Regions from separate parts of the Modestobacter sp. URMC 112 genome, predicted to be linked through region 1. Evidence: riboswitches for the same ligand, from Rfam matches in the RefSeq annotation. Region 1 holds a riboswitch; each other region holds the start of a gene.
The links. Region 1 has a riboswitch for cyclic di-AMP ahead of ACWIX6_RS07745 (C40 family peptidase). Riboswitches for the same ligand answer to the same signal wherever they lie in the genome.
Positions count from the first base shown of each region.

Region 1 (9,715 bases):
GTGGGGGTCGCGCTGCTCATCGGCATCGCGCTGGTCGGCTCGGCCGCCTGCAGCGCCCCGGCCGCGGAACCGGCCGCCGCGTCCAGCGCGCCGACCACCACCACGCCGCCTCCGCCGCCACCTCCGCCGCCGCCCGTGCTGTGGCCGTTGACCGGGCTGGAGAGCGGAGCCGTGCCGGCCCGCCCCGCGCTCGCCGTGAAGATCGAGAACTCGGTCGAGGCCCGCCCGCAGACCGGCCTCGGCGCCGCCGACATGGTGTGGGAGGAGGTCGTCGAGGGCGGCATCACCCGCTTCGTCGCCGTCTACCACTCCACCCTGCCGGCCGAGCTCGGGCCGGTGCGCTCCATCCGCCCGATGGACCCGGCGATCGCCGGACCGCTGCGCGGCCTGTTCGCCTTCTCGGGCGGGCAGCGGCCCTACATCGACGCGGTGGCCGCCGCCGGGCTGCAGGTGGTCAGCCACGACGCCGGTGCCGACGGGTTCGACCGGATCGGCAGCCGCTCGGCACCGCACAACGTCTACGCCGACCCGGCGCTGCTGCTGGCCCAGGCCGACCCGGCGCACCAGGCCGCACCCGGCCCCCAGTTCGACCACGCCGAGGCCGGCGCCCAGCCGACCGCGGTCACCTCCGGCACGCCCGCGGCCGCGCTGCGGCTCACCCTCTCCCGGTCCAGCAACCCGGTCTGGACCTGGAGCCCGCCCGACGGCCGCTGGGTGCGCGCCGAGGGGGCCAAGCCGGCGGTCGAGGCGGACGGCACCCCGGTGCGCGCCACCAACGTCGTCGTCCTGCGGGTCGACGTGGTGAACACGGCAGCCAAGGACCCCGCCGGCAACCCCGTGCCCGAGACCGTGCTGGTCGGCTCGGGTGAGGCGCTGGTCGCCACCGGCGGCGCCACGGTGCCCGGGCGCTGGACCAAGAACGGCGTCAGCGACCGGCTGGTGGTCACCGGCCCGGACGGCAACCCCGTCCGGCTGGCCCCCGGCACCACCTGGGTGGAGCTGGTGCCGAACGGCTCGGGGGCCGTCGCCGTCGGCTGAGCCACGGCGTCCGCCGTTCGGGTGCCCGCGCTCACTCTTTCGGCGGGATGTTCACGCTGCGTCACCGGCTATCGCGGTCCGCGCTGTTGTATCGGCTCAGATGCCGAGCGACTGCGGGGGAGGACCGGGATGACCAGGACCGGGATGAGCGGGTCGAGGAACGTGCGCTACCGGGCGCTGCCGGTCTCCTGGCCCACCCGGCTCCGGCTGCGGCTGGCCGCCCGGGCGGACCGCCGAGCCGGGCTGCCGCTGGGCATGAGCCAGGAGACCACCCCGGTGCTGCAGGACCTGCTGGCCCGGCACGACGACGCCTGCGAGCGGGAACGGGCCCGCTACCTGGCCGACGTCGCGCCGCTCGCCGTCCGGCTCGGCGCCGTCGAGGCGGAGCTGGTCCCGCTGCACGGCACGCTGATGGCCCGCGCCACCGAGCACGCCCGGACGTCGGTCGCCCCCACCGCCGGTGAGCTGGCCCGCCGCTCGGCCGGCGAGCACGACCTCCCGGAGAGCCTGGTCCGGCAGCGCCGCCAGGCCGAGCACGACCGCCGGGTCGCCGTCGCCGCGGCCGGGCAGGACGAGGCCCAGCAGGCACTGGACGCCGTCCTCGCCGAGCGCGCCCGGCTGGAGGCGTCCTGCCGGCAGCGCGCCGAGATGGCCCGCTCCCGGGTCCTCCGCTACGGCGACCACACCCGCCGCCAGGCCGCCCTCTACCGCCGCGCCCTCACCCGCGGCCACCCGGACGCCGAGGTGCTGGTGAATCGGTGGCAGACCGAGCTGTGCCCGGCGCCGTCCTGGGTCACCGCCGACGCCATCGAACCCTCCCGCGACATCGGGGTGGCCGCGTGACCCGGCGACCCGGGGACGACGCCCCGCACCGGCCCGCCCATCCGCAGCTGCCGCCGCGACTGTCCGCCGTCGACGCCCGCGAGGCCGTGCGCAAGGCGGTCACCGAGCTGCACGCCACCGGTGCGCTGGACGCCGGCAACGCCGACGTGCTGGACGGCTGGCTGGACTCGCTGCGCCCGCAGTGGCACGCCCACCAGACCCTGGACGGCACCGAGCAGGCCGCCGTCGCCGAGCGGGGGGTGGGCACGGCCGAGGCCGCCGCGGTCGCCGCCCGGCAGCGCGCCGCCGTGGCGCAGGCGGAACTCGCGCACACCGAGCGCCTGGTCGCCGCCTACGAGCGGGCGCTGCTGCCCGACACCGGACCGGAGGAGACCGAACGCCGCTCACGCCGTCCCGACCTGGAGCGGCTGGAGGGGCTGACCTCGAGCCGGTGGTCCGCCCGCGCGCTGCTCCTGCTGCTCCCGGTGGTCGCCGCAGGTGACCTCGTCACCTTCTACATGACCCTGGCCGGGCTGCTCCGCGAGGACGCACTGCTCACCTGGGTGCTGGTCGGCTCGTTCACCTTCGCCTCGGTCGCCGTCCTGCACGCCGCCGGGCACACCGCGAAGAACCTGCGGGAGGGGCAGGGCGGGCTGGGCCGGGCCTGGATCGCGCTGATGGTGGCCGCCTGGGCCGCGCTGGGCGGGATCGCCTTCTACGTGCGCACCCAGTTCGTGCCGACGGCGCCAGCGGGTGCCGGGGCGGGGTTCGGCGCCGACGCGGCCGCCGTGGCGCCGACGGGCCCGGACCCGATGCTGTCCGCGCTGCTGCTCGGCGGTCTCTACCTGGCCTCCGGCGTCCTGGCGTTCTGGATCGGCTTCTCCGGCCACCGGCCGCGGATGACCAGCTACCAGAAGCTGCGCGCCGACCTGGTCCGCTGCCGCGCCGAGGCCGGCGCCACCGAGCGCCGGGTGGTCTCGGCGGAGGCGGCGGTGACGACCGCCCGGGCCGAGCAGGAGCGGACGGCGCAGCGCACCGCGGAGGCCGCGCGGAGCATCGACGCCGAGATCGCCGAACTCAAGCAGCTCGCCCGGATCCACCTGGCCGGCCTGCTGGGACAGCCGGCCGCCACCAACGCCGTCACCACCGCCGGCCCGCCGGCCGGCGCGGCCAGCCCGGCCCCGCCCTGGGGCTCGGTCCCGGTGCGGGTCAACGGCTCCGCCCGGCCGACGACGGCCGGCTGACCGCAGCACCCATCGAGAGGACCCCTGTGCGTTCCCGCTCCCCCCTGTGCCGTCTCGCCGTGGCGAGCGGCGCGCTCGCCGTCGCCGTCGGCCTGACCGGCTGCGCGGAGCCCGCCGCGCCCACCGGCGGGCTCGCGCTGGTCGTCGGCGCGCGCAGCAACATGCCGGTGGTGAGCGTGGACGGGGCCGCCGCGGCCGCGCTCGAGGGGGCTCTCGGCGCGCAGTCGGACCTGTCGCTGGTGGTCGCCGACGGCGCGCCGTTCGAGCTCGACGCGTGGCCGCTGCAGGTCAGCGACGAGAACGCGCAGGCCGCCGACGCCGACCGCGCGGCGCACCGGGCGCGGATCAACCAGCACCTGACGACGGCCGCGGCGCGGACCCCGGAGGTCGACCTGCTGACCGCGCTGGAGCTCGGCGCCCGGTCGGTCTCCTCGGCCGCCGGCGGGCACACCCTCGTCGTCGTCGACTCCGGGCTGTCCACCGTCGCGCCGCTGGACTTCACCGGGCCCGGCCTGCTGGACGCCGACCCGGCCGAGCTGGCCGCCAGCCTGCAGGACGCCGGGCAGCTGCCCGACCTGACGGGCGTGGACGTGGTCTTCCAGGGCCTCGGCGACACCGCCGACCCGCAGCCGGCCCTCGGCCGGGCGCAGCGCGCCAACCTGGTGGCGATCTGGACCGCGGTCGTCCAGGCCGCCGGGGCGGACGGCGCCCGGGTCGAGGAGGCACCGCTCGGCGGGGCCGCCGCGGCCGGGCTGCCCCCGGTCAGCGTCGTCCCGCCGGGCAGCAGCGTGCAGTGCACCGCCGGCACGGTGGTGCTGACCGGCGGGGACGTCGCCTTCGCCCCGGACAGCGCCGCCTTCGCCGACCGTGCGGCGGCCTCGGCCACGCTGGAGCCGATCGCGGCGCAGATGGCCGACGGGGAGCTCACCGCCACGGTCACCGGGACGACGGCCCGGGTCGGCGACCCGGCCGGGCAGCGGGCGCTGAGCCTGCAGCGCGCCCAGGCGGTGGCCGACCTGCTCGTCGACCTCGGCGTCCCGGCCGGCTCGCTCACCGTCGTCGGCCTGGGCAGCGAGTTCCCCGGCTACGTCCCCGACTCCGACGCCGCCGGCGCGCTGGTCCCGGCCGCGGCCGCGTCGAACCGCAAGGTGGTCCTCGACCTGGCCGGCGCGTCGGCCGACGTCACCTGCGCCCTGGGCTGACGGTGGACCGGCCGGACGGTCCCCGGCCGCCGGCCCCCGGCGTCCGCGGGTTGCTGTCGGTGCTGCTGGTGGTCGGGCTGTCCCTGGGTGCCGCGCACCTCGCCGGTCCGCCGTCCGTCGGCGGAGCCGCCGAGGCGGCGGGGGTGCCGACCCGGCCGACGCCGGGCGTCGGGTCCGCGGACCGTCCGCTGGGCACGCCGCTGCCGGCACCGCCGCAGGGCGGCGTCCACGGGTTCGTCGCGCTCCAGGACGACGGCGTCACCCCGGTCGGCTACGACCCCTGCCGCCCGGTGCACTACGTCGTCCGTCCGGACAACGCGCCGGTGGGCGGGCAGCAGGTGCTGCACGACGCGGTGGCCCGCGTGGCGGCGGTCACCGGCCTGACGTTCGTCTTCGACGGCCCGACCGACGAGGCCTCCGGCGCCGTGCGGGAGCTCTTCCAGCCCGACCGGTACGGCGACCGGTGGGCGCCCGTGCTGGTCTCGTGGCAGACCGAGGCGGAGAACCCCGAGTTCGCCGGCGACGTCGCCGGGGAGGCCGGCAGCGTCCCGGTGTCCGTGCCCGGGAGCCCGAAGGTGTTCGTCAGCGGCCTGGTGGACCTGGACGCCGCCGCGTTCGCCCGGGTACTCGCCGAGCCGGACGGCGTCCCGCGGGCCCGGGCGATCGTGCTGCACGAGCTCGGCCACCTGGTCGGGCTGGACCACGTGAGCGACCCGGGCCAGCTGATGTACCCGGAGACCGGGGTGCTCGACCTCGCGCCCGGTGACCTGACCGGGCTGGCGCGGCTCGGTGCGGGGGCGTGCGTCCCGGAGGTGTGAGGGCCCTGTGAGGATGGCGCGGTGCCTCCTCCCAGCGCCGGGATCCTGCTCTACCGGCTGAGTCCCGCGGCCGGCTGCGAGGTGCTGCTCGGCCACATGGGCGGGCCGTTCTGGGCCCGCAAGGACGACGGCGCCTGGTCGATCCCCAAGGGCGAGCACGGCCCGGACGAGGAGCCCGCCGACGTCGCCCGCCGGGAGTTCCAGGAGGAGCTGGGCTCGCCCGTGCCGGCGTCCGAGCTGCTGCCGCTGGGCCGGCTGCGGACCTCCAGTGGCAAGCTGCTCACCGTCTTCGCGGCCGAGGGCGACCTCGACGCCGCGACCACGGTCAGCAACACGTTCCCGCTCGAGTGGCCACCCCGCTCCGGCCGCGTCCAGGAGTTCCCGGAGATCGACCGGTCGGCGTGGTTCCCGGTGGCGGAGGCACGGACCAAGCTGGTCAAGGGCCAGGTGCCCTTCCTCGACCGGCTGCTCGCGCACCTGTCCGGCTCCGACGGCCGCGATGGGCCGCCGGAGCCGGACGGCTGACGCCTCAGACCAGGCGGCGGGCGATGTTGAAGCCGTACATCGCGTCCACGCTGGAGACCTTGACGACGTCCCCGGCGGTCGGCGCGTGCACCATCTGCCCGCCGCCGACGTAGATGCCGACGTGGCTGACCGGGCTGTAGAAGAACACCAGGTCACCGGGCTGCAGGTCCCCCCGGGCGACGGGGGAGCCCATCGTGGACTGGACCCGCGACGAGTGCGGGAGGGAGACCCCCGCCGCGGCGAGGGCGAACTGCGTGAGCCCGGAGCAGTCGTACGTGTGCGGGCCGGCGCCGGCCCAGACGTAGGACTTGCCCTGCTGGGCCAGGGCGGTGTCGACCACGGCCTGCGCCGCGGAGTTCGGGGCGGCCACCGACGCCGACGCGACGGCGTCGCCGGTCGGGGCAGGGGCGGACGCCTGGGCGGTGAGCGGGGTGAGCAGCACCCCGGCACTGGCGACGAGAGCGATCGCTGCTCGACGGCCGGGGCGGGAGGGACGACGAGCAGGGGACGTGCGCATGGTCGTCATGGACGACGGGATCTCCTTGTTCTCCGCAACCGCCTACCGAGTTAGCTGACGGGTTCGGGCGGGGAACTCGCCCGGCGCTCGGCACTCGTGCCGGCAGCGCTTCACCCCAGTACTGCGGTGGGTCCCCGGTCCGGGCGTCGGCTCGCTGAGTACGGCTGGAGCCCGGTTCGGCGGTGTCCGGCGGGTGTCACCTGGAACGGCGACGACGGGACCCGGCGGACGCGACGACGGTAAGTGCCGTCTGGGAGTTCGCCGAGCGCACCATGCGTGCTCGCTCGGTTGCTCACGGTAACTCCCCGAGGTGCTCGGGAGGACGACTCGCCGAGCGGTACCTGCGGCTACTCCCGACGGTCCGGAGACGCCAGGGACCGGCGGTGCGCGAGGAGGTTGCGCGCTACATCTGTCCTGTCCTGCGCGAGTCCGAACCGTCGGTCAGTGATCCAGCACGTCCAGCGGCGTAACGACGGTCACTGACGGGCGAGTCTCAGCGACTCCTCGCCGGATCTGCGTTCTCGTCCCAATTGGGTGGCTGGAAGCCACGAGAGCGCGGATCTCACCCGGTGTCGGAAGCCTGCTCAGGTCTCCTCGTCCACGGCGTCCAGATCAAAGCGGGTTCTGTGGCCGTTGGAGGACCCGGCCTCGTCCCACTGGCCGTCCTCGCCCCGCCGGAAGTAGACGGAGTACGCGTAGTCGCCGTTGACGAACAGGTTCACCGCCGCCCGACGGGTCGACACGACCACCGAGTCCACCCGGGCGTCGGCCGCCGCCGACCAGTCCGCCAGGGCGAGGCGCACCAGCCGCTGCCGGTCGGCGTCGTCCACCCGGTCCTGAGGCTCCACCGTCGCAGATTAGGGCAGGTGTCGTCGCCGGATCAGCTGCGTGGCAGGCTCTGGCCGTCGGGCAGGGTGCGGCCGCTCAGCAGTGCCAGCAGCCGGCCGCTGTCGGCGCGCACGGCGTCGCCGCTGCCCCAGCTCCAGTCGGCGTCCTCGGCCTCCAGGCGGACGCCGGCCAGGTCGATGCCGAAGAACGCGCCGCCGGCGGCGGTGAGCTGGTCGAGCACCGCCACCACGGCCTCCGTCGGCGCGACCGCCGGCCGGTCGAGCGCGACCGTGACGTCCAGGGAGTGGATGACGGCGTGGCTCAGCGCACCGGCCGCGCCCCCGCCCGGCGGCTGCCACGCGTGCAGCACCGGGGAGCGCAACGCCGCCAGCAGGTCGGCCTCCGGCAGGGAGCCGTCGCGCGCCGCCACGGTGTTCGACAGCACGGTGAAGTCCCCGCCGGCCGCCGCCATCTCCGCGCCGAACTGCTCGGGTGTCAGCCGTGCCGGCATCGTCACGTGCGCGACCACGTGCCGGACCTGCCACCCCTCGCACAACGACGGGGCGTCCCAGGCCCCCGCTGGCGCGGAGGCGAGCGCGTCGGCGAGGCCGTCGCAGGTCGGTGCCACCCAGGTCTGCAGATCCCTCACGGTCGTTCCTCTCGGGTCAGGCGGGCGAGGTGCTCCTCGAGCGCGTCGAGCGAGCTGAGGAAGCCGGCACGGGCCTCGGGCGAGCGCATCGCCTCGGGCACGTGCCGCTGGCGGATGACGATCTCGGTGCTGCCGTCGCCGAGCTCGGTGAGCGTGCTGGTCGTGTGCACCCCGGTGGCCGGCTCGACCCAGGCCAGCCGCTCGGGCGCGACGACCTCGGTGAACGCAGCCACCATCCGGTGGCTGCCGGAGTCGCCGACCATCAGGGTCTCGAACCGGCCCCCGACGCGCAGCTCGACGACGATGCCGTCCAGCGGGGTGGTCGTGCCGCGCGGACCCCAGAACTGCGTCAGCTCCGCCGGCTCGGTCAGGCACCGCCACACCAGCTCGCGCGGCGCGCGGACCACCCGCCGGGAGACCAGCTCGTCGGCGCTCACCGCGGGCCGCCGTCCTGAACCCGGGCCAGGTGCGCCTCGAGCCGGTCCATCCGCTCCGCCCACGTCCGCCGGCTGTCCTCGATGAAGGACACCGCGGCCTCCAGCGCCTGCGGTTCCAGCCGGCACGGGCGGGTCTGCCGGTGCCGGCCCCGGCTCACCAGGCCGCACCGCTCGAGCACCCCGATGTGCTGGGAGACGGCCTGCAGGCTCATCGCGTACGGGGCGGCGAGCTCGGTGACCGTCGCCTCGCCCTCGCTCAGCCGGGCCACGATGTCCCGCCGGGTGCGGTCGGCGAGCGCGGCGAACATCGCGTCGAGCCGCTCGTCGTCGAAGGTGACCGCCACGGGGTTACTCAAGCACCTGCTTCCTCAAGCGTCAACTTGAACAACCGTCACGCGGCGCTGATCAGGTTGCCGGCCGGCTGCCGGGTCACCCGGCTGGCCCGCACCGCGTGGGCCAGCGCGACCTCCAGGTACGGCAGCAGCACAGGGTGCCGCCGCCGGTGACCGAAGACCGCCAGCGTCCGGGCGAACAGCTCGTCCCGGGTCATCCCGTCCCCGGCGCGGCACAGCGCCACCATCGCGTTGCCGATCTCGTCCGGGTGCACGTGCTCCAGCGGCCGCTCGGCGCTGGACGCCTGGCGCCGGAACCCCGTCCACTGCGCCGGGTCCAGGCCCGGGGGCCAGCGGAACTCCGCCGACGGGTCCGGCAGCAGCGCCAGGATCGACTCGCGGCGCGCCTCGTTCACCCGGGCCACCCCGAACGCCCCCGCGGTCAGCCGGGCCAGCCGCTCGCGGTGCACCGGCCCCTCCGCCGCGATCCCCGCGGCCAGCACCCGCCGCACCTGCCGGGCGACCTCCGGGTCGGTCAGCCGCCGGAACACCTTCGGTTCCCCGGCCGGCTTCGGCGTCCACGGCAGGAACGGCCGCTCGCCGGCCAGCGTCGCCGGCGGCACGGCCGGACGCGCCGTCACCCGCACCGGCGCCGCGCTCCGCGACTGCGCCGCGGCGGCCGTCGCCCCTGCCGTCGACGCCGGAGCGGCCGGCGGCACGGTGACCGGCGGCGGCTCGACCAGCAGCGGGACGGCGGCCGCCGCCGGCAGCGGGGCCGGCGGTGCGGCCGGCGCGGGGCCGACCGCCGCCGCCACGGCAGCTCCCAGCCGGTCGGCCACGGCTCCCGGGTCGGCCAGCCACGAGCCGAGCGACACCCGCTCGACCGCCGGCCAGCCCCGCACCCGGCCCAGCACGTCCACCGGCATCCCGTCCCGGTCCGTGACCGTCTCCCGGGCCGCCCATCCGGGCCCGTCGAGCAGCACCGCCAGCACCGGCTGCCCCGGTGCGCCCGGCCGGGCGACCGACAGGTCCACCCGGAACGCCGACAGCCCGACGTCGGTGCGCACCACCAGTCCGCGGGCCCGCAGCGTCGCCGCGACGTCCTCGCGGTGCGCGTCCGGCCCGCCGCCGGTCCGCGGGACGGCGTCCACGTCTCCGGCCGCCAGGTCCAGGTAGGCCCGCAGCTGCCGGACGCCGAGCGCCGACGTGCCCCCGGCCGCCAGCTGCTCCGGGTCGAACGACGCGTAGACGACGACCTGCCGGCGCGCCCGGGTGACCGCCGCGTTGAGCCACCGTTCGCCCC
Region 1 covers NZ_CP199957.1:1,631,880-1,641,594, forward strand. Annotated here, with positions in the region: gene ACWIX6_RS07715 (DUF3048 domain-containing protein) at 1-1,038, shown strand, start outside; gene ACWIX6_RS07720 (hypothetical protein) at 1,168-1,881, shown strand; gene ACWIX6_RS07725 (hypothetical protein) at 1,878-3,104, shown strand; gene ACWIX6_RS07730 (OmpA family protein) at 3,164-4,306, shown strand; gene ACWIX6_RS07735 (matrixin family metalloprotease) at 4,309-5,124, shown strand; gene ACWIX6_RS07740 (NUDIX domain-containing protein) at 5,146-5,649, shown strand; gene ACWIX6_RS07745 (C40 family peptidase) at 5,654-6,175, opposite strand; cyclic di-AMP (ydaO/yuaA leader) riboswitch at 6,192-6,328, opposite strand; gene ACWIX6_RS07750 (hypothetical protein) at 6,751-7,014, opposite strand; gene ACWIX6_RS07755 (maleylpyruvate isomerase family mycothiol-dependent enzyme) at 7,047-7,643, opposite strand; gene ACWIX6_RS07760 (SRPBCC family protein) at 7,640-8,080, opposite strand; gene ACWIX6_RS07765 (ArsR/SmtB family transcription factor) at 8,077-8,436, opposite strand; gene ACWIX6_RS07770 (DUF4011 domain-containing protein) at 8,472-9,715, opposite strand, start outside.

Region 2 (9,715 bases), 720 kb from region 1:
CGGCTGCGCGACCTGCACCTCAAGGGCTCCGGACGGACGCCGTTCGCGCGCGGCGGGGACGGCCTGGCCGCCGTCGGCCCGATGCTGCGCGAGTACGTGGTCAGCGAGGCGATGCACGCCCTCGGCATCCCGACCACCCGCTCCCTCGCGGTGGTCGCCACCGGGCGCCCGGTGCGCCGGGAGACCGTGCTGCCCGGAGCGGTGCTCGCCCGGGTGGCCAGCAGCCACCTGCGGGTGGGCACCTTCCAGTACGCCCGCGCCACCGGCGACGTCGACCTGCTGCGCCGCCTCGCCGACCACGCCATCGCCCGCCACCACCCGGACGCCGGTCGGGCGGACCGGCCGTACCTGGCGCTGTTCGAGGCGGTGGTCGCGGCGCAGGCGTCGCTGGTCGCCCGCTGGATGCTGGTGGGGTTCGTGCACGGCGTCATGAACACCGACAACACGACCATCTCCGGCGAGACCATCGACTACGGGCCGTGCGCCTTCCTCGACGCCTTCGACCCCGCCACGGTCTACAGCTCCATCGACCAGGGCGGGCGCTACGCCTACGGCAACCAGCCGGTCGTGGCCGAGTGGAACCTCGCCCGGCTCGCCGAGGCCCTGCTCCCGCTGGTCGCCGACGAGGAGGAGCAGGCGGTCGAGCTCGCGGTCGCGGCACTGGGCGGGTTCCGGCCGGCCTACAACGCCGCCTGGTCGGCCGGCATGCGGGCCAAGCTGGGCCTGTCCGACGGCCTGTCAGACGGCCCGGACGACGCGACGCTCCTCGCCCTGGCCGGCGACCTGATGGACCTGCTCAAGGAGAACCACGTGGACCACACGTCGTTCTTCCGGGCCCTGGGCACCGCCGCCCGCGGGGACGCCGAGCCCGCCCGCCTGCTCGTCCTGGACCTGGCCGGGCTGGACGGCTGGCTCGAGCGGTGGCGGGCGCTGCGCCCGGACCCGGCCGGGATGGACCGGGTGAACCCCGTGCACATCCCGCGCAACCACCTCGTCGAGGAGGCGCTGGCCGCCGCGACGGAGGGCGACCTGGCCCCGCTCGGCCGCCTGCTGGAGGCGGTGACCGCACCGTTCGACGAGCGGCCGGGCTTCGAGCGGTACGCCGCGCCCGCCCCGGCGGACTTCGGCGCCTACCGGACCTTCTGCGGCACCTGAGCCGGCCGGGCCCCGGGGCCCGGCCCGAGGGTCAGCCCCGGTAGTTCACGTGCGGGTGGTCCATGTGGTTGGCCGTCGCGCTGCCGCGGTCGGACATGCCCTTCCACGACCCGGAGGGCGAGGAGAGCATCCGCTGCTCCCAGATGACGTAGTCCACGCCCAGCTCGTCCCAGTGGGCGATGTGGTACTCGACGATGGCGTCCCCGAGGGAGCTGTTCGACCCGACCATGTAGTCCACCGCCAGGCCGGACGGGTGGCCACCGGGGTCGGCGGCGCTGGGCCGGGTCCCGCCGAGGGTGATGCCGCCGGCACCGGGAACGTTGCTGACGACGGCGTCGGCCGCGGCCTGGGCCTGCGGCCGGATGCTGCCGGCGGAGTTGGAGATGCGGGCGACCGCGGAGGCCGACGTCGAGCCCGACACCGCACCGCCCGCGGCCCGGGCCGCCGCGGCCGGTGCGGCCCGCCCGGCGGCGCCCGCGGCGGCCTGCTCGGCCTGCCGGCGGGCGGCCGCCTCGGCCTCGGCCTTGGCGGCTGCCTCGGCGGCGGCCGCTGCCTCGGCGGCCGCGCGGGCGGCGGCCTCCTCGGCCGCGCGCCGGTCGAGCTCGGCCTGGTCGGCGGCTGCCTGCGCCTCCTGCGCCGCGGTCTGCGCGGCCTCGCGGGTGCCGCGGCTGGCGGCGAGCTCCTCGAGCGGCCGCAGGTCCTCGGTGACGTCGAGCGGGCGGGCCTGCGCGCTCAGCCCGAGCTGGGCGGCGACGCTGACCGGCTCGGCCGCCGCGACGTCGGCCTGCGCGGGGGGCTCGGCGCCGGCGAGCACGTTGACCAGCACGGCGCCGGCCACGGCCGCGCCCAGGTAGACCCCCGGGCGGCGGACGGGCGGACGGAGGCGTGCGCGGGCCCGGCCGCGGCGCTCGGCGGCGCGGCCGGGAGTGGTGCGGGGGTGCATGGGGATGGTGGCTCCGGGTGCGGGGGCAGCCACGTCCGAGGTGGACGGCTGCGGGGTGCGGGCAGGGGCGGTGGCGTCCCGGGCGCGCGACAGGGCCCCGCCAGGTCAGGCGGCGGGGAGCTCGGGCCGGGGTGACCGAGGTCGGGGGCCCGGCGGGCGTCGGTCCGGGACGGCCGGTGCGGTCAGCTGCGCAGGCGCAGCCTCTGCCGGAGGCGGAGCGGGGGTGCAGTGGTGCAGGGGCGCGCCATCGGGCGGCTCTCCGTTCTCCCGGTTGCCGCCTACCGAGTCAGCTGACGGGTTCGGGCGGGAAGCAGCCCTACCCGCACCGGACGGACGTCCGGCGCAGGATTCACCCCAGTGGTGCGGTGGGTCCCCGGCTCGCCCCGGAGGGCGACTCGGCGGCGTCCAGCCGGACTCCCCGAGCGGGGACGTGACGGTCGACCGGACCCGGCCACCCTAAACGCGTTATCGACTCGTGACAATCAGCGGCCGCAGATTCGTCGGGTGACGAGCGTCGCGCGGCCCCCGCAGGCGGGCCCGGGGGTATAGGGGCCGGCCGGGTCAGCCGGCGTCCGCCCACGAGGTCACCACGGCGACGTCCAGCGGGAAGTCCACGGGGAAGGACCCGAAGAGCAGCCGGCCCGCCGTCGCCGCGGCGCGCTGCACCTCCGCCACCACCTCGGCGGCCAGGTGCTCGGGGGTGTGCACGACGACCTCGTCGTGCAGGAAGAACGCCAGGTGCGGCCGCTCCGCCAGCGTCCCGGTGCCACCCAGCCGCCACAGCCGGTTGCGGAGGTCGGCGAGCCAGCACAGGGTCCACTCGGCGCCGGTGCCCTGGACGACGAAGTTGCGGGTGAACCGGCCCCACGCGCGGCGGTGCCGGTCCCGCTCCTCCCGGGAGCCGCCCTCGTCCGGCGGCTCTCCCAGCCCGACGGCCCGCTCCGCCCACTCCCCCCGCGGCGCCGGCGAGCCACGGCCGAGCAGGGTGTGCACCACCTCCCCGCGCTCCCCCGCCCGGGCCGCCGCCTCCACCAGCGCGATGGCCCGGGGGTAGCTGCGGGCCAGCCGGGGCATGAGCCGGCCGCTCTCGCCGCGGGTGCCGCCGTACATGGCGCCGAGCATCCCCACCTTGGCCTCGGCCCGGCTGGCGACCGCCCCGGCGGCGACCATGCCCGCGTAGAGGTCGGCCGACCGCGCGGCCCGGGCCATCGCCGTGTCCCCGCTCATCCCGGCCAGGACGCGCGGCTCCAGCTGGGCGACGTCGGCGACCACCAGCCGCCATCCGTCGTCGGCGACCGCCGCACCGCGCACCTGGGCCGGGACCGACAGCGCCCCGCCGCCGTTGGACGCCCACCGTCCGGTCACCACCCCGCCGGGCACCAGGTACGGCCGGAACCGGCCGTCGCGCACCCAGCTGTCCAGCCACGCCCAGCCGTTCGCCTGCAGCAGCCGGCTCAGCCGCTTGTGCTCCAGCAGGGCCGGGATGCCGGGGTGGTCCAGCTGCTCCAGCGTCCAGGACCGGGTGTCGGCCACGGGCAGCCCGGCGCCCTGCAGGGCGCGGAGCAGGTCGCCGGGCGAGTCGGGGTTCAGGCCGGGGGTGCCGAAGGCGGCGCGGACGTCGGCGACCAGCTGCTCGAGCACGGCCGGCCGCGACCCGGCCGGCGGGCGGGGACCGAGCAGCGCGGTCAGCAGCCGGTCGTGGACGTCGGCCCGCCACGGCAGGCCGGCGTGCGTCATCTCGGCCGCGGCCAGGGCACCGGACGACTCGGCCGCCAGCAGCAGCCCGAGCCGGGCACGCTCGGGCGAGGCGGCGAGCGCCGCCTGCTGGCGCCTGTGCTCGGCGACCGGGTCGAGGGAGTCCGCGGGGTCGGCGAGCGGGAAGAGCGCCGGGTCGGCCGCGGTCACCGGCTGGAGCGCGTCCCACCCGTCGGCGGCGGCCGGCAGGGACCGGTCGACCAACGGCGACCGCCGCAGGACGGCGGAGCCCAGCCGCAGGTCGGTGCAGCGCTCCACCCGGACGCCGGCGTCCAGCAGCGCCGGGTACCACCGGCTGGTGTCGTCCCACACCCAGCGGACTCCCCGGCCCTCCCCTTCGCGGACGAAGCCGGGGAGCGCCTCGGCCGGGAACGTGGTCACCCGGTCCGGCCCGCCCGTGCCGCCGTCCTCGCGCGCCTCGACGTCCCGCCCGCGGCGCACCAGGACCACCCGGTCGGTGCTCACCGGGCGGGGCCCTGCCAGCGCAGCACCTCCAGCGCGGCGGCCACGCCCACCACGTCGTCGGCGAGCGGGCGCGGCAGCAGCTCGTCGGCCCGGGCCAGCCGGCGCAGGACCGTGTTCCGGTGGGTGAACAGCCGCTCGGCGGTCCGGGAGGCGTTGCCCAGCTCACGGACGTAGGTCAGCACCGTGTCCCGGGTCGAGGCGTCGGCGTGCCGCAGGCCACCCAGCGTGCCGGTGAGGAACTCCTCGGCCGCGGCCGGCTCGCTGGTCAGCACCGCGACGAGCTGGACGTCCTCGTAGCGGGCGACCTGCCGGGGGGACGTGAGGCGGGCCAGCATCCGCTGGGTGGTGGCGGCGTCGAGGTGGCTGCGGCGGAAGCCGTCGACGTCGGTCCCCGGGCGTCCCAGGGCCACCCGGACGTCGGGATGGGCGGACAGCGGCCCGGCCAGCAGCTCTGGCGGGGGCGCCGCACTTACCGGCAGCCACACCCACAGCGCGGCGGCGCTGGCCACCACGGTCAGCCGGTGCGGAGCGCCGCCGGCCCGCACGACCGCCTCGGCCACCGCCTCCAGCTGGTCCGACCCGCCGGTGGTGCTCCAGACGACGGCCGCGGTGTGCGGTCCGGCGAGGGCGTACCCGAGCTGGGCCTCGGCGCGGGCGCGGCTGATCGGGGCGCCCTCCAGCAGCAGGCTGACCGCCGCCCGGCGCTCGGCGTGCGCACCCCGGGTCAGCTCGGCGCGCTCGGCGGCCATCCGCGCGGACACGGCGGCGACAGTGTCGTCGATGAAGGTGGCGATGGACAGCGCGGACAGGTCCAGCAGCTCGCGCAGCTCCGCGGGGTCGTCGGTCAGCCCGAAGCAGATGTCCATCCAGCGCCGCCAGGCGACGCCCTGCGCCGTGCGGTACGCGTCCAGGGCACCCTGGTCCAGGCCGCGGCGGACCAGGTCCCGGGCACCGGCCAGCGCCTCCGGCCCCACGTTCGCCGGCACCCGGCGGCCGGGGTGCTGGACGTTGGCCGCCGCCCAGTGCAGCAGGTTCGCCAGGTTCGCCCGCCGGGTGCCCTCGGCCAGCACCGGGTCCTCGGCGACCGGCCGCATCCGCTCCCCGCTCAGCGAGGCCGCGTGCAGGTCCGCCACCCAGTCCGCCCGGGGGTCCAGCGCGATCTCCGCGCCGCGCCGGAACAGCTCGGCCACCCGCCGGGTGGGCCGCGGCCAGTGTTCGGTCACCGCAGCATCCTGCACCACGGACCGGGGCAGTCCGGTGCAGATCGGACTGGCGCGCGGGACCCGCGGCCACGCATGGTCAGGAGGAGCCACACGGGTGGCCCGAGAGGGGACGCTGTCCATGACCCGAACGCAGACGCCGGTCGAGCACCTGGACGTGCTGATCGTGGGTGCCGGCATCTCCGGCATCGGCGCCGGCCGCTACCTCCGCACCGAGCACCCGGGCAGGACCTTCGCCGTCCTGGAGGCCCGGGCCGCCTCCGGCGGGACGTGGGACCTGTTCCGCTACCCGGGCATCCGCTCGGACTCCGACCTGCACACCTTCGGGTACGAGTTCAAGCCCTGGCGCGACGAGGAGTCCATCGCCTCCGCGCCGCGGATCCTCGCCTACCTGCGGGAGACCGCCACTGAGAACGGCCTGGACCCGCACATCCGGTACCACCACCGGCTGGTGGCCGCCGCCTGGTCCAGCGAGCAGGCCCGCTGGACCGTCGACGTCGAGCGGACCGACACCGGGGAGCGGCTGCAGCTCACCGCCGGCTGGCTGTTCGCCGGCGCCGGCTACTACCGCTACGACGAGGGGTACACCCCGCACTTCGAGGGCCGCGAGCGCTTCCGGGGCCCGGTGGTGCACCCGCAGGCCTGGCCGGAGGACCTCGACACCACCGGCAAGCGGGTGCTGGTCATCGGCAGCGGGGCCACCGCGGTGACCCTGGTGCCCGCCCTGGCCGGGACCGCGGCGCACGTGACGATGCTCCAGCGCACCCCCTCCTACGTGCTCCCGGTGCCCCGGCACGACGCGCTGGCCAACCGGCTCCGGGCGCTGCTGGGCGAGGAGCGCGGGTACGCGCTCACCCGGCGCAAGAACATCGCCACGGGGACGGCAATCTGGCAGTTCTGCATGCGCTTCCCCCGGACCGCGCGCCGCCTCATCCGCTGGGTCAACACCAGGCAGCTCCCCGCGGGCTATCCGGTGGACGAGCACTTCAACCCGCCCTACGACCCGTGGACGCAGCGGCTGTGCGCCGTCCCCGACGGCGACCTGTTCCGCGCCATCCGCACCGGCGGGGCCTCCGTCGTCACCGACCGGATCGTCAGCTTCACCGAGGACGGCGTCCTGCTCGAGTCCGGCCGGGAGCTCACCGCCGACGTCGTCGTCACCGCCACCGGCCTGAACGTGCAGGCCTTCGGGGGCATGGCGCTCACCGTCGACGGCCGGCCGGTGGACCTGGCAGCGACGGTCGCCTACAAGGGCATGATGCTGTCCGGGGTGCCGAACTTCGCCTACGCCATCGGCTACACCAACAGCTCCTGGACGCTGAAGGTCGGCCTGCTCTGCGAGCACTTCTGCCGCCTGCTCGCCCACATGGACGCGCACGGGTACGACATCTGCCGCCCGGAGGTCGCCGACCCGGCGATGCCCACCCGGCCGCTCCTGGACTTCGGTGCCGGCTACGTCCAGCGCGCCGTCGCGCTGCTGCCCCGGCAGGGCGACCGGGCGCCGTGGCGGACGTCGATGAGCTATTCCGCCGACGTCGCGCTGCTGCGCGCCGGCAGCGTCGTCGACCCGGAGCTGCACTTCTCCCGCGCCGGGACGCCGTCCGCGTCCCCCACCGCAGCAACGGCGGCGACGGCATGAGCGCGCCCGACGAGGACCTGTTCGTCGACCTGCCGGCCGGCCCCCGCATCTGCTCCCGCGTCTCCGGGCCGCCGGACGGGGCGCCGCTGCTGCTCGTCGCCGGCCTGGGCCTGGACCTCACCTCCTGGCCGCAGCGGATGGTCGACGGGTTCGCCGACCGCGGTTTCCGGGTGGTCCGGTTCGACAACCGCGACGTCGGCCGGTCCAGCCGGATGCCGGTCCGGCCGCCGGGCACCCTCCGCCGGCTGCTCGCCCGTCCCCGTCCCGACGCCTACGACCTGGCCGACATGGCCGCCGACGGCTTCGGGCTGCTGGAGCACCTCGGGATCGAGCGGGTGCACCTGGTCGGCATGTCGATGGGCGGGATGATCTCCCAGACGCTGGCCGCCCGGCACCCGGACCGGGTCGCCAGCCTCACCTCGATCTTCTCCACCACCGGGCACCGGGGCGTCGGGCAGCCCGCGCGGTCGACGATCGCCCGGCTGGGCAGGCGCCCGGCCCGCACCGTCGAGGAGTCGGTGGACCGGCACCTGTCGATGCTGCGGCACATCGGGTCGGCCACCTTCGCCCCCGACGAGTCCCTCGAGCGGGCCTGGGCCACCGCCGTCTGGGACCGCGGCGAGGGCCTGCGGGGGCCGGCCGGGGTGGCCCGGCAGATCGGTGCCATCCAGGCGTCCGGGGACCGCACCGAGGAGCTGCGCCGGATCACCGCACCCACGCTCGTCGTGCACGGGGACACCGACCGGATGGTGCACCCCAGCGGCGGCCGGGCCACCGCCGACGCCGTCCCGGGCGCCCGGCACGTCGAGATCGCCGGCATGGGGCACCACCTGGCGCCCGGCGTCCTGGACCGCCTGGTCGAGCTCACCACCGACCTCGCCCGCAGCACGGACCTCGCCCCGGCCACCGGGGCACCGACCGGCACAGGAGACCCCCGATGAGCAGCGTCCGCGGCAAGGTCGCCGTCGTCACCGGCGCCGCTTCCGGCATCGGCCGGCAGCTCGCCCTCGAGCTCGCCCGCCGCGGCGCCCGGCTCGCCGTCTCCGACGTCGACGACGACGGGCTGGCCGCGACCGCGGCGCGGGTCCGGGCCCTGGGCGCCGAGGTGCTGGCGGCCCGGGTCGACGTCAGCGACCGGAAGGCGGTCGAGGAGCACGCGACCGCGGTGGCCGGGCACTTCGGCGTCGTCCACCAGGTCTACAACAACGCCGGCGTGGCCGGCGGCGGCACGGTGCTCGACTCGGACTGGGCGGACTACGAACGGGTGCTCTCGGTCAACCTCTTCGGCGTCCTGCACGGCACCAGGGCGTTCCTGCCCCACCTGGTCGCCTCCGGCGACGGGCACGTGGTCAACGTCTCCAGCCTCAACGGCTACCTGGCGCAACCGGGTCTCAGTGCCTACTGCACCAGCAAGTTCGGCGTCCGCGGGTTCACCGAGACGCTGCGCGGCGAGATGCTGGCCGCCGGCGCCCCCGTGCTGGTCAGCGTGGTCCACCCCGGCGGCGTCCGGACCAACATCGCGACCGCGGCCCTCGAGGACGCCCGGGCGCGGGGCCGGGAGGTGACGCCGGAGCTGCAGGCGCGGACCGACACCTACAACGAGAAGCTGCTCCGGATGCCCGCCGAGCAGGCCGCGCGGATCATCGTGGACGGCGTCGAGGCCGGCGAGCCGCGGATCCGGGTCGGCACCGACGCGAAGGTCGCGGACCTGGTCGTCCGGCTGGCCCCCCGGCGGTACCCGGCGCTGGCGGCGTTCCTCGCCCGGCGGTTCACCGGCACCGGCTGACCCGCGCCGCGGGGCGGCTCCGCCCTCCTCCGGCCTGGTGAGGAGGGCGGCGTCCGGCGGGCACCGGGTCGGGTCGTTCCGCCATGCTGTCCCGGTGCCGCTGCCCGCCGGGAGGTCGCCCGCCCTCCCCGACCTGCCCCCGGAGCTGTCCGGTCCGGTCGGGGTGGCGCTGACCAAGGCGGTGGAGCGGGTCCCCGCCGCCTCCGCGCTGCCGGGTGGCTGCCGGTACGAGCCCAAGTGGGACGGGTTCCGCCTGGTGGTGGTGCGCGCTGCCGGCGGCACCCGGGTGTGGTCCCGGCAGGGGCGGGACCTGTCCGCGCGGTTCCCCGACGTGGTGGCGGCCGCCCGCGCGCAGGTCCCGGCGGGGACGGTGCTCGACGGCGAGGTCGTGGTCTGGTCCGGCGACCGGCTGGAGTTCTCGCTGCTGCAGCGGCGGATGGTCACCGCGACAGGCCGGATCGCCGCGCTCGTCGCCGCCCATCCGGCGTCCTACGTGGCCTTCGACGTCCTGGCCCTGCGCGGGGAGGACCTACGCGGCGCCCCGTTCACCCGGCGGCGGGCCGCCCTCGAGCAGTTGGCCGGCGGCTGGAAGCCGCCGATGCAGCTGTCCCCGGTGACCGCGGACCCGGAGGAGGCGGCGGCCTGGGCGGCGGCCTACCGGCCGGCCGGGGTGGAGGGGCTGGTGGTCAAGGGCGCAGCGGGCCGCTACACCCCGGGCCGGCGGGACTGGCTGAAGGTGAAGTCGCGGGAGA
Region 2 covers NZ_CP199957.1:2,355,745-2,365,459, reverse strand. Annotated here, with positions in the region: gene ACWIX6_RS11075 (protein adenylyltransferase SelO) at 1-1,155, shown strand, start outside; gene ACWIX6_RS11070 (hypothetical protein) at 1,187-2,131, opposite strand; cyclic di-AMP (ydaO/yuaA leader) riboswitch at 2,358-2,509, opposite strand; gene ACWIX6_RS11065 (bifunctional 3'-5' exonuclease/DNA polymerase) at 2,660-4,318, opposite strand; gene ACWIX6_RS11060 (PucR family transcriptional regulator) at 4,315-5,541, opposite strand; gene ACWIX6_RS11055 (flavin-containing monooxygenase) at 5,660-7,177, shown strand; gene ACWIX6_RS11050 (alpha/beta fold hydrolase) at 7,174-8,118, shown strand; gene ACWIX6_RS11045 (SDR family NAD(P)-dependent oxidoreductase) at 8,115-8,963, shown strand; gene ACWIX6_RS11040 (ATP-dependent DNA ligase) at 9,058-9,715, shown strand, end outside.
Region 2: it holds a riboswitch for cyclic di-AMP, as region 1 does, so the genes downstream of both, ACWIX6_RS11070 (hypothetical protein) here and ACWIX6_RS07745 (C40 family peptidase) in region 1, are expected to answer to the same signal.

Region 3 (9,715 bases), 340 kb from region 1:
GCGTCCAGGCCCGTACCGCCGGCCACCCGCGGGGTGACCATGCGCGGGTCGTTGAGGTCGCTCTCGGCGATCAGCGTCAGCGGCCGGCCCTCGGCGACCGACAGCCGCTGCACCTCCGCCGCCATCTCCTCCAGGACGTGGGTGGCCCGCTCGTCGACCAGGGCGTGCACGGCGTCGAGCCGGAGCCCGTCGACGTGCATGTCCCGCAGCCACATCAGGACGTTGTCCAGGATGTACCGGCGCACCTCGTCGGAGTCCGGGCCGGACAGGTTGATCGAGTTGCCCCAGCTGTTGGCGCCGCCCTCGGCGAACACCGGGAAGAACTCCGGCAGGTAGTTCCCCGACGGCCCGAGGTGGTTGTAGACGACGTCCTGGATCACGCCCAGGCCGTGCCGGTGGCAGGCGTCGACGAACCGCTGGTAGCCCTCGGGCCCACCGTAGGTCTCCTGGACGGCGTACCAGGCCACGCCGTCGTAGCCCCAGTTGTGCGTGCCGTTGAACCCGTTGACCGGCAGCAGCTCGACGAAGCCGACCCCCAGCTCGACCAGGTGGCCGAGCCGGCCGATGGCCGCGTCGAACGTGCCCTCCGGGGTGAACGTGCCGACGTGCATCTCGTACACGACGCCCCCGGCGAGCGGCCGGCCGGTCCACGCCGCGTCCTGCCACGCGTAGGACGAGGGGTCGTACCGGCGGGACAGCCCGTGCACCCCCTCGGGCTGGCGGCGGGAGCGCGGGTCGGGCCGCGCCGGCTCGGTGTCGTCGAGCAGGAAGCCGTAGTCCGCCTCCGGGCCGGCCTCGACGGTGGCCCGCCACCAGCCGGCGTCGTCCCGCTGCATGTCGTGGACGGCGCCGTCGACGGTCAGCCGCACCCGCTCGGGCAGCGGCGCCCAGACGGAGAACTCGACGGGCGTGGGCGACGGGGCTGCCATGGGGACTCCTGATCGGATCACGACGGTGCGGCTCCGGCGGAGCCGGGCCGATCATGCCCGCCGAGGGCGGGGCCAACCGTGCGGTGCCCCACCATCGCGGTCAGCCCGGGGGACGACGGGACACCCCGCAGATCAGCCCGCAGGTGGACCCGCCGGCGCCGATCCTGCCGATAACGTCCTCGCCTGCCCGCCCCACCAGCGAGATGAGCAGCCGTGCAGACCTTCCGTGGTGTCGTCCTCCCGGTCCTCCGCCTGGTGGTGTGGAGCGTCATCGCCCTCGCGCTCGTGGTCCTGGCCTTCCGCGGCGGCAGCAGCGGGGCCGTGGACCCCGGCGGCGACGTCGCCCAGCCGGCGGCGGTGCAGCTGGAGAGCCCGCACGTGCCGGTCGTCCGCGGCACGGTGCAGAACACCGTGTCGGTGACCGGGACCGTCGTCGCCGACGCCCCGGTGCCGGTCAAGGTGACCGCGGCGGGCACGGTGAAGAAGCTGCTCGTCGCCCCCGGCGCCGCCGTGACCGCCGGCCAGGGCCTGCTGCAGGTGACCGTCACGACCGAGCGGGAGCCGGTCACCAGCACCGACGCCGAGGGCAACCCGGTGGTCACCCCGCGGGAGCCGCTGGTCAAGACGGTGACCGTCAACGCGCCCAGCGCCGGCACGCTGACCACCTTCGACGCCCTGGTGGACCAGGTGGTCGCCGTCGGTGACGCGGTCGGCTCGATCTCCCCGGGCACCTTGTCGGTCACCGCGCCGCTGAGCCAGGCCGACCAGTTCCGGCTGCTGCGGCCGCCGGCCACCGCCGACGTGACCGTCCAGGGCGGCCCGGCGCCGTTCAGCTGCACCGGACTCGTCCTGGGCGCCGCGCCGGCGGCCACGCCCGCCGACCCGGCCGGCGACCCGGCCGCCGGCGGCACCCCCGGCACCGGGACCACGGCCCGCTGCGCCGTGCCCTCGGGCACCCCGGTGTTCGCCGGGATGGCGGCCGGCGTCGCCGTCCAGGCCGGGACGGCCACCGACGTCCTCATCCTGCCGATCACCGCCGTCCAGGGGTCGGTGCAGGCCGGCAACGTGTGGGTCGTCGGCGACGACGGCACCCCCACCGAGACCCCGGTGACCCTGGGGCTCACCGACGGGATCGTCATCGAGGTCACCGGTGGGGTCACCGAGGGGCAGACCGTGCTGGAGTTCGTGCCGGTCACCGACGACACCCCGGTCCCCGGCGGCATGGGGGACATGGGCGGCATGGTCTACGGCGGGTTCGGCGGATGAACCCGGTCGGGAGCCAGCTCCAGCTCACCGGGGTGGGGCGCGAGGTCCGGCTGCCCGACGGCGGCCTGCTGCCGATCCTCACCGACATCGACCTGACCGTCGGGGCCGGGGAGCACGTGTCGATCGTCGGCCGGTCCGGCTCGGGCAAGTCGACGCTGCTCAACGTGCTCGGCCTGCTCGACGACCCGACGTCGGGGGAGTACCTGCTCGACGGGCAGCCCACCGACCGGCTCCGCGGCCGCCGCCGGGCCCGGCTGCGCGGGGAGTGCTTCGGCTTCGTCTTCCAGCAGTTCAACCTGCTGCCCCGGCGCACCGCCGCGGAGAACGTGGCCGCGCCGCTGCTGTACGCGCGCGGCCGCGACTTCCTCACCCGCCGGCGCGCGGCCCTGGAGGTGCTCGACCGGGTCGGGCTGGCCGACCGGGCCGGGCAGGTGCCCGAGCGGCTCTCCGGCGGCGAGCAGCAGCGGGTGGCGATCGCCCGGGCACTGGTCCGCCGTCCACGGGTGGTGCTCGCCGACGAGCCGACCGGCGCGCTGGACGTGGAGACCGGCCGGTCGGTGATGGCGCTGCTCGCCGAGGCCACCGCCGCCCAGGGCGCGGCGCTGATCACCATCACCCACGACCTGGGGGTGGCCGCGCTCGCCGACCGGCGGCTGCGGCTGGAGGCCGGTCGGCTGTCGCCGCTGGAGACCGTCGCGGCGGAGGTCGTCCCGTGACCGGCGTCCTCGGGGTGCTGGCCGAGGCGTGGAGCGAGGTCCGGGTCCACAAGGCGCGGGTCGTGCTGTCCCTGGTGGGGGTGTTCCTCGCCGTCTTCGCCATGACGTCGGTGACCGCGCTGGGCCTGATCGTCGCCCAGGTGCAGCAGGAGCAGGCCGAGCGGGGGGCCGGCCGGGCGGCGACCATCGGGCTCAGCGCCTACGACCCGGCGACCGGCATGCCGCCGGACGCCGGGGCGTGGGACACCGCCGTCGGGGGCCTGCTGGACCGTTACGGCGTCACTGCCTACGCCACGGTCAAGTACGGCGAGGGCCTGTTCCGGCTGCCGGGCGGCACGCAGAGCCTGCAGGTGATCGAGGTGTCGCCGTCCTACGGGCCGCTGCACCGGATCGAGCCGGTGGCCGGCCGCTGGCTGCGCGAGGGCGACCGGACGGCGCTGTCCCCGGCGCTGGTCGTCAACGAGTTCATGGTGGACATGCTGGGCGGCGGTGAGCTCACCGAGCCCCGGACCGTCGTGCTGGGCGGGCCCCGGCCGCTGACCGCCACGGTGGTGGGCGTCATCCGCGACGGCTACCCCCAGCCGACGGTGTACCGGGTGGACCGCTCCGGGATGGACGCCGCCGCGGCGTCGTCGGCCGACCCGTTCGCCGGCCAGCCGCCGTCCCTGGAGCTGTGGGTGCCCGAGGACCAGGCCGACGCGGTCATCGCGGCCGTGCAGAGCGACCTGCCGCTGCTGCTGCCCGGGCTGGAGGTGCAGGCCTTCCGGCAGGACTCGCCCGGCCTGGCCGACGCCCTGGACACCCTGCGGCTGGCCGTCCGTGGAGTCGGGGCGGTGGTGCTGCTGCTGGGCGGGCTCGGGGTGTTCAACGTCGGGATGATGGCGGTCCGCCAGCGGATCCGGGAGATCGGCATCCGGCGCAGCTTCGGCGCCACGTCCGCGCGGGTCTTCAGCGCCATCATGCTGGAGAGCGTGGTCGCCACGGTGCTCGCCGGACTGGCCGCGGTGGCCCTGGCCGTGGTGGTGGTCCGCAACCTGCCGCTCGCGGACTGGCTGAACGGCGGCATCCCGATCGCCGACGAGCCCGGCTTTCCGGTGCAGGCCGCCGTCGAGGGGCTGGTCGCTGCGGCGGGGGTCGGCGCGCTGGCCGGCCTGCTGCCCGCGCTGCTCGCCGTGCGGGTGAAGGTGATCGACGCGATCCGGTTCTAGGTGGAGGACCCCCTCGCCCCCACCGCTCGCACGCTCGCGGTGGGGGACGAGGGGGTCCTTCGACTCACAGCGTCAGCTGCTGGCCCACCTGGATGGCGTGCGGGTTGGGCACCGTGGCGCTGTTGAGCGCGTGCAGCTGCTGCCACGTCGTGCCGTGCGCCGCGGCGATCTTCCCGAGCGTGTCGCCGGCGACCACCGTGTAGGTGCCCCCCGACGCCGCGGGGGCAGCGGCCGGTGCCGGGGCCGGTGCCAGCGCCGGTGCCGCGGCCGGCGTGGTGCCGGGGCGCAGCTGCTTGCCGCAGGTCGGCCAGGCGCCGACGCCCTGCGTCTTCAGGACCCGCTCGGCGACGGTGACCTGCTGTTCCGGGCTGGCGAGGTCCGCCCGGGCGGCGAACTCGCCGCCGCCGTGGCCGGTCCACGTCGAGGAGCTGAACTGCAGCCCGCCGTAGTAGCCGTTGCCGGTGTTGATCTGCCAGTTGCCACCGGACTCGCACTGGGCGACGGCGGTCCAGTCGTACTCGGACGCCGATGCCGGGGCGGCGAGCACGCCGATCCCGACGGCGGCGGTGCCGAGGGCGACCGTGCCGGCGCGCAGCGCCGTGCGGCGGGCATGGCTGAGGGAGAGCTTGGACATGGGTGATCCTCCGATCACCGCCTGCGGGGTTAGCTGTCGGGTTCGGGCGAATCGGTGCCCGGCCGCCGCGTCCTCGGAGAGGGCACGGTGCGGCTTCACCCCGAGACGCGCGTGCGCGCGTCGATAGGTGGGTTCCCCGCCCCCGTCCTGGGTGGTGTCGGAGTCAGGCTGCCGGCGGACGGGGTTGGGCGGTCCGGTGCCTCACGCCCGTCCGGTACGGCCCGGGCGCGAACCCACTGTGAACGAGACTCGCCGGTTCCGCTTCTTCTGCGGCGTCCCCTCCGGGCATCGGCCCAGGACGGCGCGCGACAGGCCGGGCCGGGAACGCCGCAGCGTCCCCGGCCCGTGACCACATGTGACGTGCCGCGGGAGTCCGGACGCCCGTATGGCCCCGTCCAGGGCACTGCCCCGAGCCTGCGAGGGGTGGGGAGGACGGGGTCCTTCAGCGGACGAGCAGCGCCACCGGCAACTGGGTGAGCAGCTCGCCCACCGGTGCGCCGGAGGCGTCGGACACCACCCGGGTGCCGGTGAGCAGGTCGCGCCAGGCACCGGTGGGCAGCTGCAGGGCGGTGTCGCCCCACCCCGTCCCGGCCAGGTGAACCGGCCGCCGGGTCACCACCGTCACCGCGGCGCCGCGGTCGAAGGCGACGACCGACTCGGCCGCGGTGCCGGTGGCCTGCACCGGGGTGTAGCCGCTGAACGCGTCCGGGGTGTCCCGCCGGTGCCGCAGCGCCCGGGAGACGACCAGCAGCTTCGCGGCGCCGGTGTCGTCCACCGGCGGCACCCAGCCCTCGTCGAGCCGGGCCAGCAGCGAGCGGCGCAGGCCGTAGTCGACCGGACGCCGGTTGTCCGGGTCGACCAGCGAGAGGTCCCACAGCTCGGTGCCCTGGTACACGTCCGGGACCCCGGGCATGGTCAGCTGCAGCAGCTTCTGGGACAGCGAGTTCGACCGACCGGCCGGCGCGATCCGCTCGACGAACCGCTCGATCTCGGCGTGCGTCGTCGGGTCGTCGAAGGCGGCGTCGACCAGCGCGTGCAGCTGGTCCTCGAACTCCTGGACGGGGTTGGTCCAGGTGGTCGAGGTGCCCGCCTCGCGGGCGGCCTTCTCGACGTAGCCGTGCGCCCGCTCCCGGGACAGTGGCCAGGCCCCGACCAGGTTCTGCCACACCAGGTGCGCCAGCGACCGGTCGGCCAGTGGGTGCCGGTCCAGCCAGCCGCGCACCAGCTGCGCCCACTCGGTGGGCAGCTCGGCCAGCACGGCCAGCCGGGCCCGGACGTCCTCGCTGCGCTTGGTGTCGTGCGTCGACAGCGTCGTCATCGACTCCGGCAGCCGCTGCGCCCGCAGCTGCTGGGCGGCGTGGAACTCCTCGACCGTCGTCCCGAACCGGGCCGGGTCGCCGCCGACCTCGTTGAGCGCCACGAACCGGGCCCACCGGTAGTAGGCGCTGTCCTCGACGCCCTTGGCCATCACCGGACCCGACGTCTGCTCGAACCGGGTCGCCAGCTCCGTGCCGGCGGCGCCCAGCAGCGGGTGCAGGGCGTCGACCGCGTCGGCGAGGTCCGGCCGCCGCTCCCGGACCGCGCGCACCGTCCCGTCCAGGTGCTCGCGGCCGTCGGGGAGGTAGCTGCGGTACACCGGGAAGCTGGCCAGCAGCTCGGCCAGGCCCTCGGTCAGCTCGGCGGGGGAGACCCCCGGCAGCTCGCCGACGATCCGCGCCAGCCGGGCCACCTCCGAGCCGAGGATGCCGTCGGTCACCTCGCGCTTGCAGTCGTGCACCAGCTGCGCGTAGTCCACCTGCTTGCCCGCCAGCTCGGTGTCCAGCGCGGTCAGCGCCGCTCCGCCGGCCGGGTCGACCAGCACCTCGTCCACCTCGGCGAGCGCGTCGTACCCCGTCGTCCCGGCTGCTGCCCAGCTGGCGGGGAGCTGCTCGCCGGGTTCGAGGATCTTCTCCACGACCGTCCAGCGGCCGCCGGTGGCCCCGGCCAGCCGGTCCAGGTACCCCTTCGGGTCGGCCAGGCCGTCGGGGTGGTCGATCCGCAGCGCGTCGACGGCGCCGGACTCCACCAGCCGCACCACCAGCTCGTGCGTGGCGTCGAAGACCGCCGGGTCCTCGGTGCGCAGCCCGGCGAGGGTGTTGATCGCGAAGAAGCGGCGGTAGTTCAGCTCCGAGTCCGCCCGCCGCCAGTCGACCAGGTCGTAGTGCTGCCGGTCGTGGACGGCGACCGGGTCGTCCCCTGCCTGCGCCGTCCCCGGGGCCACCGGGAACCGGTTGTCGTAGTAGTGCAGCTCCCACTCGCCGTCGACCTGCACCAGCTCCAGCTTGGGCAGGTCGTCGCCCGAGCCGAGCACCGGCACCCGGACCCGGCCGCCGCCGAAGTCCCAGTCGACGTCGAAGGCGTCGGCGTGCGCGCTGTCCCGGCCGTGCTTCAGCAGGTCCCACCACCAGCCCGACTCGTGCGCGTCGGACACGCCCATGTGGTTGGGCACCAGGTCCAGCACCAGGCCGAGCCCGGCGTCGTGCAGTGCGGCGACGAACCGGTCGAGGCCGGCCTGCCCGCCGCGCGACTCGTCGATGTGCGCGTGGTCGGTGGTGTCGTAGCCGTGGGTGCTGCCCGCCGCGGAGCGCAGCAGCGGGGACGAGTAGGCGTGGGTCACCCCGAGGTCGGCCAGGTAGCCCGACACCGCCGCCGCGTCGTCCAGGGTGAAGTCGGCGGTGACCTGCAGCCGGTAGGTGCCGGCCGGGACCCCCCGGCGGCGGTCGCCGCCGGAGGCCCCAGGAGTCGGCCCGGTCATGCCGTGGCGCGCAGGACGACGGTGGCCCGGGCGGCCAGGGTCAGCCGGTCGCCGGACTTGACCTCGACCGGCTCGACCTGGCCGAGCTCGGCGGTGTCCACCACGACCGTCCAGCCCTCGGCGTACTCGGCCGGGGGCATGGTGAACTCGATCGGCTCGTGGTACGCGTTGAACGCCAGGTAGAAGCAGTCGTCGACGATGTCCTCGCCGCGCTCGTCGGTGGAGCGGATGCCGTGCCCGTTGAGGTACATGGCCAGCGACTTGGCGTGGCCCGCGTCCCAGTCCTCGCCGGTCATCAGCTCGCCGCCGGGGGTCATCCAGGCGATGTCCTGCACCGGGTCGCCCTCCTCGCGGGCCACCGGCCGGCCGTGGAAGAACCGCCGGCGGCGGAACGTCGGGTGGTCGGTGCGCAGCTTGGTCACCAGCTTGGTGAACTCCAGCAGGCCCTCGTCGACGTCGTCCCAGTTGATCCAGGTGAGCGGGGAGTCCTGGCAGTAGCCGTTGTTGTTGCCGCCCTGGCTGCGGCCCAGCTCGTCGCCGTGCAGCAGCATCGGCACGCCTTGGCTGAGCATCAGCGTGGCGATGAAGTTGCGCCGCTGCTGGGCGCGCAGGGCCAGGATCTGCGGGTCGTCGGTCTCGCCCTCGACGCCGCAGTTCCAGCTGCGGTTGTGGCTCTCGCCGTCGTTGTTGCCCTCGCCGTTGGCCTCGTTGTGCTTCTCGTTGTAGGAGACGAGGTCGTTGAGCGTGAAGCCGTCGTGCGCGGTGACGAAGTTGATGCTGGCCACCGGCCGCCGCCCGGAGTGCTGGTAGAGGTCCGCCGAGCCGGTGATCCGCGATGCGAACTCGCCGATGGTCGCCTCCTCGCCCCGCCAGAAGTCGCGGACGGTGTCGCGGTACTTGCCGTTCCACTCCGTCCACAGGGCGGGGAAGTTCCCGACCTGGTAGCCGCCGTCACCGATGTCCCAGGGCTCGGCGATCAGCTTCACCTGGCTGACGATCGGGTCCTGGTGGCACAGGTCGAAGAACGCCGACAGCCGGTCGACCTCGTGGAACTGGCGGGCCAGGGTGGAGGCCAGGTCGAATCGGAAGCCGTCGACGTGCATCTCGGTGACCCAGTAGCGCAGCGAGTCCATGATCAGCTGCAGCGACTGCGGGTGCCGGACGTTGAGCGAGTTCCCGGTCCCGGTGGTGTCCATGTAGTACTGCTTGTCGTCCTCGACCAGGCGGTAGTAGGCGGAGTTGTCCAGGCCCTTGAAGGACAGCGTCGGGCCCATGTGGTTGCCCTCGGCGGTGTGGTTGTAGACCACGTCGAGGATGACCTCGATGCCCGCCTCGTGCAGGGCGCGCACCATGCCCTTGAACTCCTGGACCTGCTGGCCGCCCTCGGTGCTGCTGGCGTACTCGTTGTGCGGGGCGAAGAACCCGATCGTGTTGTAGCCCCAGTAGTTGCGCAGGTCCTTCTGCTGCAGCGTGTCGTCCTGCACGAACTGGTGCACCGGCATGAGCTCGATCGCGGTGATGCCGAGTTCGGTGAGGTACTCGATGACGGCGGGGTGGGCGATGCCGGCGTAGGTGCCGCGCAGCTCCTCGGGCACCCGCGGGTGGGTCATCGTCAGGCCCTTGACGTGGGCCTCGTAGATGACGGTCTTGTGGTAGGGCGTGCGCGGCGGGCGGTCGACGCCCCAGTCGAAGAACGGGTTGACGACGACGGACTTCGGCATGTGCGCCGCCGAGTCGTCGTCGTTCTTCGCGCCGGACCCGAAGCGGTAGCCGAAGACCGCCTCGTCCCAGTCGATCTCGCCGTCGATGGCCTTGGCGTAGGGGTCGAGCAGCAGCTTGTTCGGGTTGCACCGGTGGCCCTGCGCGGGGTCGTGCGGGCCGTGCACCCGGAAGCCGTACTTCTGTCCGGGCTGGATGCCGGGGAGGAAGGCGTGCCAGACGTGGGCGTCCATCTCGGGGAGCCGGATGCGCTCCTCGTTGCCCGCGTCGTCGAAGAGGCACAGCTCGATCTTCTCGGCCACCTCGCTGAAGACGGCGAAGTTGGTGCCCGTGCCGTCGTAGGTGGCGCCGAGGGGGTAGGCCTGACCGGGCCACACCTGGGTGGTCATGGGTGGTGTCTTCCTCCTGCAGTGGCGGCCCCTCGTCAGGGGCCGGGGAGCGTGCCGCAG
Region 3 covers NZ_CP199957.1:1,970,984-1,980,698, forward strand. Annotated here, with positions in the region: gene treZ (malto-oligosyltrehalose trehalohydrolase) at 1-929, opposite strand, end outside; gene ACWIX6_RS09255 (hypothetical protein) at 1,143-2,195, shown strand; gene ACWIX6_RS09260 (ABC transporter ATP-binding protein) at 2,192-2,911, shown strand; gene ACWIX6_RS09265 (ABC transporter permease) at 2,908-4,119, shown strand; gene ACWIX6_RS09270 (LysM peptidoglycan-binding domain-containing protein) at 4,184-4,753, opposite strand; cyclic di-AMP (ydaO/yuaA leader) riboswitch at 4,757-4,920, opposite strand; gene treY (malto-oligosyltrehalose synthase) at 5,196-7,547, opposite strand; gene glgX (glycogen debranching protein GlgX) at 7,544-9,655, opposite strand.
Region 3: it holds a riboswitch for cyclic di-AMP, as region 1 does, so the genes downstream of both, ACWIX6_RS09270 (LysM peptidoglycan-binding domain-containing protein) here and ACWIX6_RS07745 (C40 family peptidase) in region 1, are expected to answer to the same signal.